DNA from 2 places in the Streptomyces sp. NPDC001508 genome. Region 2 is predicted to be linked to the other one. Evidence: riboswitches for the same ligand, from Rfam matches in the RefSeq annotation. Region 2 holds a riboswitch; the other holds the start of a gene.
What was found. Region 2 has a riboswitch for cobalamin ahead of ABT245_RS06710 (ribonucleoside-diphosphate reductase subunit alpha). Riboswitches for the same ligand answer to the same signal wherever they lie in the genome.
Positions count from the first base shown of each region.

Region 1: linked by a shared signal. The riboswitch ahead of ABT245_RS23815 (cobalamin biosynthesis protein) and the one ahead of ABT245_RS06710 (ribonucleoside-diphosphate reductase subunit alpha) in region 2 are both predicted to bind cobalamin.

Region 1 covers NZ_JBEPAP010000027.1:57,658-61,059, forward strand. The annotation lists gene ABT245_RS23805 (inorganic phosphate transporter) at 1-1,240, shown strand, start outside; gene ABT245_RS23810 (hypothetical protein) at 1,294-1,515, shown strand; cobalamin riboswitch at 1,781-1,920, shown strand; gene ABT245_RS23815 (cobalamin biosynthesis protein) at 2,022-2,963, shown strand; gene ABT245_RS23820 (cobyric acid synthase) at 2,960-3,402, shown strand, end outside.
Region 2 covers NZ_JBEPAP010000004.1:245,154-248,555, reverse strand. The annotation lists gene mctP (monocarboxylate uptake permease MctP) at 1-1,068, shown strand, start outside; cobalamin riboswitch at 1,170-1,341, shown strand; gene ABT245_RS06710 (ribonucleoside-diphosphate reductase subunit alpha) at 1,465-3,402, shown strand, end outside.

The DNA of each region.
Region 1 (3,402 bases), on a different contig from region 2:
GATCCTCGCGATTGTGGTGATCACCGCACTCGCGTTCGATTTCACGAACGGTTTCCACGACACCGCCAACGCGATGGCCACGACCATCTCGACCGGTGCGCTCAAGCCCAAGGTCGCGGTGGCCATGTCGGCCGCACTCAACCTGGTGGGCGCCTTCCTCTCCGTGGAGGTCGCCAACACGATCTCCAAAGGTCTCGTCGACGAGACCGGCATCCGTCCCGAGGTCATCTTCGCCGCCCTGGTGGGCGCGATCCTCTGGAACCTGCTGACCTGGCTGGTGGGCCTGCCCTCCAGTTCCTCGCACGCCCTGATGGGCGGCCTGATCGGCGCCACCGTGGCCTCCGCCGGCGCGGGCGCCGTGCACGGCGACGCGCTCGTCACCAAGGTCCTCATCCCGGCGCTCGCCGCGCCGGTCGTCGCGGGCGTGGCGGCGCTGCTCGCCACCCGCCTGTCGTACCGGCTCGGCGCGAAGGCGGACGGCAGGGCCGCCGAGAAGGGCTACCGGGCCGGCCAGATCGCCTCCGCGGGCCTGGTCTCCCTGGCCCACGGCACGAACGACGCCCAGAAGACGATGGGCATCATCACCCTGGCACTGATCGCCGGCGGCGCCCTCGCCCCCGGCTCCAACCCTCCCACCTGGGTCATACTCTCCGCCGGCCTCGCCATCGCCCTCGGCACCTACCTCGGCGGCTGGCGCATCATCCGCACGATGGGCAAGGGCCTGACCGACCTTCGGCCGCAGCAGGGCTTCGCCGCCCAGACCAGTGCGGCGACCGCCATCCTGGCCTCCTCGCACCTCGGCTTCTCCCTCTCCACCACGCATGTCGTCTCCGGTTCCGTGATGGGCGCGGGTCTGGGCCGCAAGGGCGGCGTGGTCCGCTGGTCCACGGCGACCCGGATGGTCGTCGCCTGGGCGCTGACGCTGCCGGCCGCCGCGCTGGTCGGCGCGCTCGCGGAGACCGTCACGGATCTCGGCGACTGGGGCACCGGGTGTGTGGCCGTCTTCCTGGTCGCAGCCGCCGCCGCGATCTGGAAGGTGTCCCGGCGCGAGGTCGTCGACCACAGCAACGTCAATGACACCGGCGAGCCGGCCGGTGTGGTGACCGCCGCGATCGCCGCCGTGGCACCTCCGGCGGTGGGTACCCCGGCCGAGAATCTGACGGCCACGATCCCGTCTCCGCCGGTGTCCGCGGGCCCGGCCGTCGCCGACCAGGCCGTACCGCCGGCCGCCGCCGTCTGACCGTACGGCCCCCTCCCCCACCCCCTCCCTCCGGTACCCAAGGAAGCATCTGCATGAAGATCGACTGGGCGGCCCTCGGCTCCGTCTTCGGCGTCAGTCTCGCGGTCACCGTGGCGCTGGTGGCCGTCTTCACCCTCGGCGTGGCCGGCCTGTCGCGCCGCGAACGGGCCGCCGCCCGGGGCGGATCCGCCGGCCTCGCGCTGACCGCCGCGTACACCTGCTTCGCGGCGTGCGCCGCCGCGGTGGCCTACGGGATCCACCTGATCACCGCCTAGGAGCATCCTGCAAATCTTGAAATCGCGCCCGGCTTGCTCCGCTTTGGGTCGATTGACATTTACCGGCAATCAGGGGTAAGCCGGGCGGTCAAAGCAAGATCTTCAGCAGTCTCCTAGGCATGGGGCCGCCGCCCGCCGAGGTCGACGAAGGCTTCCGTCCGGACCGGTCCGGGCGGGAGCCTTCCGTGTGCCGCACCGTGCGTGCCACGGTGCCGGTATGAGCCTCGGCACACTCTCCCCTCGCAGGTCAACGGCAAGTTGACGGCCCTTCCAGGGCCGTGGTGGACTGCCGGAGCCATGTACGGCGGCACGAGAGGAAGCCGGTGCGAATCCGGCGCGGTCCCGCCACTGTCACCGGGAAAGAACTTCCCGGGAGCCAGGAACTCTCACCGCCGGTCTCGTCGAACCAGGGCGTGGACACCCTGAGTGAGGACATATCGCCATGCTCGGCTGCGCATTGAGGTACAGCACCAGGTCGCTTCCCGACCCCACGGCCGGCTGAGCCGGTGCGTGCCGAGCGCGTCTTCGCGTACGGCGCCGCCCTCGGCCTCCTCGGTGACCTGCTCGTCGGCGATCCGCGCCGCGGGCATCCGGTCGCCGTGTTCGGGCGTGCGGCCGGCGCGGCGGAGCGGGCGCTGTGGCGGGACCACCGCGGGTGGGGAGCCGTGCACACCGCCGTGTGCGTCGGCGGCGCCGCGGCCCTCGCGGCCGTGGCCCAGCGGACCGTACGCCCCTCCCCCGCCGCCTCCGTAGCGCTCACCGGGGCCGCCACCTGGGCGGTGGTGGGCGCCACTTCGCTCGCCCGGGAGGCCCGGGCGATCGGGCGGGCCCTCGGCACGGGGGACGTCGCGGCGGCCCGGGCACGGCTGCCGCATCTGTGCGGGCGGGACCCGCAGGCCCTGGACGCCGACGGGATCGCCCGTGCGGTCGTGGAGTCCGTGGCCGAGAACACCTCCGACGCGGTCGTCGGGGCCCTGGTGTGGGGGGCGTTGGCCGGGGTGCCCGGGCTCGTCGGGTTCCGGGCCGTGAACACCCTCGACGCGATGGTCGGGCACCGCTCGCCGCGCCACCGCCGGTTCGGCTGGGCCGCGGCGCGGCTCGACGACGTCGCCGGCTGGCCGGGGGCCCGGCTCACCGCCGTGCTCGCCGCCGTCTGCGGGCCCGATGCGCGGGGCGCCGTACGGGCGTGGCGGGCCGACGCCCGCCGGCATCCGAGCCCCAACGCCGGTCCCGTGGAAGCGTCTTTCGCGGGGGCGCTGGGGGTGCGGCTCGGCGGGACCCTCTCGTACGGGGGGCGCGTCGAGCACCGGGCCGTGCTCAACGGCGGCGGCCGTGCCGTCGCCGTCGCGGACATCGAACGTGCCGTACGGCTCTCCCGCCGGGTCGGCCTGCTCGCCCTCGGCGTGGTGGCCGCCGCGCGCCTCACCGCGAAGGGACACGGGTCATGACCGGTGGGGGTCTCCTCGTCGCCGGCACCACCTCCGACGCCGGCAAGAGCGTGGTCACCGCGGGAATCTGCCGGTGGCTGGTGCGGCAGGGGGTCAAGGTCGCGCCGTTCAAGGCGCAGAACATGTCGCTGAACTCGTTCGTCACCCGGGAGGGCGCCGAGATCGGGCGGGCCCAGGCCATGCAGGCCCAGGCGTGCCGGATCGAGCCGACCGCGCTGATGAACCCGGTGCTGCTCAAGCCCGGCGGGGAACAGAGCAGTCAGGTCGTGCTGCTGGGCAGGGCCGTGGGCGAACTGAGCGCGCGCGGCTACCACGGCGGGCGGCAGCAGCGGCTGCTGGGCACCGTCCTCGACTGTCTCGCCACGCTGCGCTCCACGTACGACGCCGTGATCTGCGAGGGCGCGGGCAGCCCGGCGGAGATCAACCTGCGGCGCACCGA
Region 2 (3,402 bases):
TCCTCGGGTCTGAGGGCACCCGCGCTGATCGCGTTCGTGAAGGACACGCTGATCTACATCGTGATCGCGGTGGCGATCATCTACATCCCGGTCAAGCTGGGCGGGTTCGACGGCATCTTCGCCAAGGCCGGCGACGCCTTCGCCCAGACCAATCCGGCGACGGGTGCGCCGCGCGGGGCGCTCGCCCCGCCGGAGGCGGGCCAGTGGACATACGCCACGCTGGCCCTCGGCTCCGCGCTCGCGCTCTTCATGTACCCGCACTCGATCACCGCGACGCTGTCCTCGCGCAGCCGTGAGGTGATCCGCCGCAACACCACGATCCTGCCGCTGTACTCCCTGATGCTCGGCCTGCTCGGCCTGCTGGGTTTCATGGCGATCGCGGCCGGGGTCAAGGTCTCCAACGGCCAGCTGGCCATCCCCCAGCTGTTCGAGGACATGTTCCCCGACTGGTTCGCGGGCGTGGCGTTCGCGGCGATCGGCATCGGCGCCCTGGTGCCCGCGGCCATCATGTCCATCGCGGCCGCGAACCTGTTCACCCGCAACATCTACAAGGACTTCATCAATCCGCACGCGACGGCCCATCAGGAGACCCGGGTCTCCAAGATCGTGTCGCTGCTGGTGAAGGTGGGCGCGCTGGTCTTCGTCCTGACCATGGACAAGACGGTCGCCATCAACTTCCAGCTGCTGGGCGGCATCTGGATCCTGCAGACCTTCCCGGCCCTGGTCGGCGGCCTGTTCACCCGCTGGTTCCACCGCTGGGCGCTGCTCGCGGGCTGGGCGGTCGGCATGGTGTACGGCACGGTCGCCGCCTACGGGGTGGCCTCGCCGACGCAGAAGCACTTCGGCGGCTCGGCCGAGGAGATCCCCGGGATCGGTGAGATCGGCTACATCGGCATGACAGCGTTCGTGCTCAACCTCCTCGTCACCGTCGTCCTGACCTTCGTCCTGAAGGCCGTGAAGGCTCCCGAGGGCGTGGACGAGACAAGCCCGCAGGACTACACGGCCGACGCGGGCGACGCGGGCGTCCAGGTGGAGCTTCCGCCCGCGACGGCGGGCGCAGGGCGCTGAGAGCACGCCCCCACAGCGGGCGCAGGGCGCCCGCGCACGCCCCGCGACGGGCCGCCGAAGCCGAACCCCGGCGACGGCGGCCCGTTGACGTACGACACAACATCTGGGGGTGCCACCACGGCCCGGCACTAGATGTATGCTCATGCTCGCTGTCGCCGCAGGGGAATCCGGTGTGAATCCGGAACTGTCCCGCAACGGTGTACTCATGCGCGTATGCCCGCATACCCGCATGCAGGCTTCAGTCCGAGGACCTGCCGACGGCGCACCCGGCCGTCCGGCCCGGGTGCTCTGACGTCCGGGCCTCGTGGAATGGGCCGGTGGACGCGACGCCGTGCGCGCTCGTGTGCTGCCCCCTGCCCTCCGCAAGGCCCCGTGCCGAGCGAGGGAGAGCCCCACGTGACCATCGCGCCAGCCGACCCGGCTTCAGCCGCCCAGGCGACCGCGGCCCCGGTGGAGACCTACGGTCCCGGTGCCGCGCTGCTGCGGACCCTGACCGAGCTGACCGCCGACCTCCCCGACGCCGACCCCGGCCGGGTCGCCGCCGCTGCGCTGCGCGGCCGGTCCGCGCGGTCCGACGACGCTGCCGCCGCGGAGCTTCGGGAACTGGCCACCGAGGCGGCCGCCGGGCTGATCTCGGAGGATCCCGCCTACTCCCGGCTGGCCGCCCGGCTGCTGGCCCTCTCCATCCGCGCCGAGGCCGCCGCACAAGGCGTCACCTCGTTCACCGGGTCGATCGCCGTGGGGCACCGGGAAGGGCTCATCGCCGACCGCACCGCCGCCTTCGTACGACGGCACGCAGAGCGGCTGGACGCGCTGATCGACACCGCGGCGGACGACCGCTTCGGGTACTTCGGGCTGCGCACGCTGCACAGCCGCTATCTGCTCCGGCACCCCCTGACCCGCCACGTCATCGAGACGCCCCAGCACTTCCTGCTGCGCGTTGCCGCCGGCCTCGCCGACGGGGATGCCGACACCCTCCCCGCGAAGGACTCCGCGCACGCCGTGGACGAGGTCGCCGCGCTCTACCGGCTGATGAGCCGCCTCGACTACCTGCCCTCCTCCCCCACGCTGTTCAACTCCGGTACCCGCCACCCGCAGATGTCGTCCTGCTACCTCCTCGACTCCCCCAAGGACGAGCTGGACTCCCTCTACGACCGCTACCACCAGGTCGCCCGCCTCTCCAAGCACGCAGGCGGCATCGGCATCGCCTACTCCCGCATCCGCTCCCGCGGTTCGCTGATCCGCGGCACCAACGGGCACTCCAACGGCATCGTGCCGTTCCTGAAGACCCTCGACGCCTCCGTGGCCGCCGTGAACCAGGGCGGCCGGCGCAAGGGCGCCGCGGCGGTCTACCTGGAGACCTGGCACTCGGACATCGAAGAGTTCCTGGAGCTGCGCGACAACACCGGTGAGGACGCCCGCCGTACACACAACCTCAACCTCGCCCACTGGATCCCGGACGAGTTCATGCGCCGGGTCGACGCCGACGAGCAGTGGTCGCTGTTCTCCCCGTCGGACGTGCCGGAGCTGGTCGACCTGTGGGGCGCGGAGTTCGACGCCGCCTACCGCGCGGCGGAGGCGGCCGGGCTCGCGAAGAAGACCATCCCGGCCCGTGACCTCTACGGCCGCATGATGCGCACCCTCGCGCAGACCGGCAACGGCTGGATGACCTTCAAGGACGCGGCCAACCGCACCGCCAACCAGACGGCCGAGCCGGGCAGTGTCGTCCACTCCTCCAACCTCTGCACGGAGATCCTGGAGGTCACCGACGACGGCGAGACCGCGGTCTGCAACCTGGGCTCGGTCAACCTCGGCGCGTTCGTGAGCGGCGGGGGCGTCGACTGGGAGCGGCTGGACGAGACGGTCCGCACCGCCGTGACCTTCCTGGACCGGGTCGTCGACATCAACTTCTATCCGACCGAGCAGGCGGGCCGTTCCAACGCCAGGTGGCGGCCGGTGGGCCTCGGCGTGATGGGCCTGCAAGACGTCTTCTTCAAGCTGCGTCTGCCCTTCGACTCCCCCGAGGCGAAGGCCCTGTCCACCCGGATCGCCGAGCGCATCATGCTCGCCGCCTACGAGACGTCCGCCGACCTCGCCGAGCGCCCCCAAGCGCCTACGACAGGCTCCGGTGCAGGGGGGACCCCCATCGGCCCGCTGCCCGCCTGGGAGAAGACCCGTACCGCGCGGGGTGTCCTGCACCCCGACCACTACGGCGTCGAGTTCACCTGGCCCGAGCGCTGGGCGAAGCTGCGGGCGCGGATCGCGACGACCGGCCTGCGCAACAGCCTTCTGCTCGCCATCGCCCCCACCGCGACCATCGCGTCCATCGCCGGT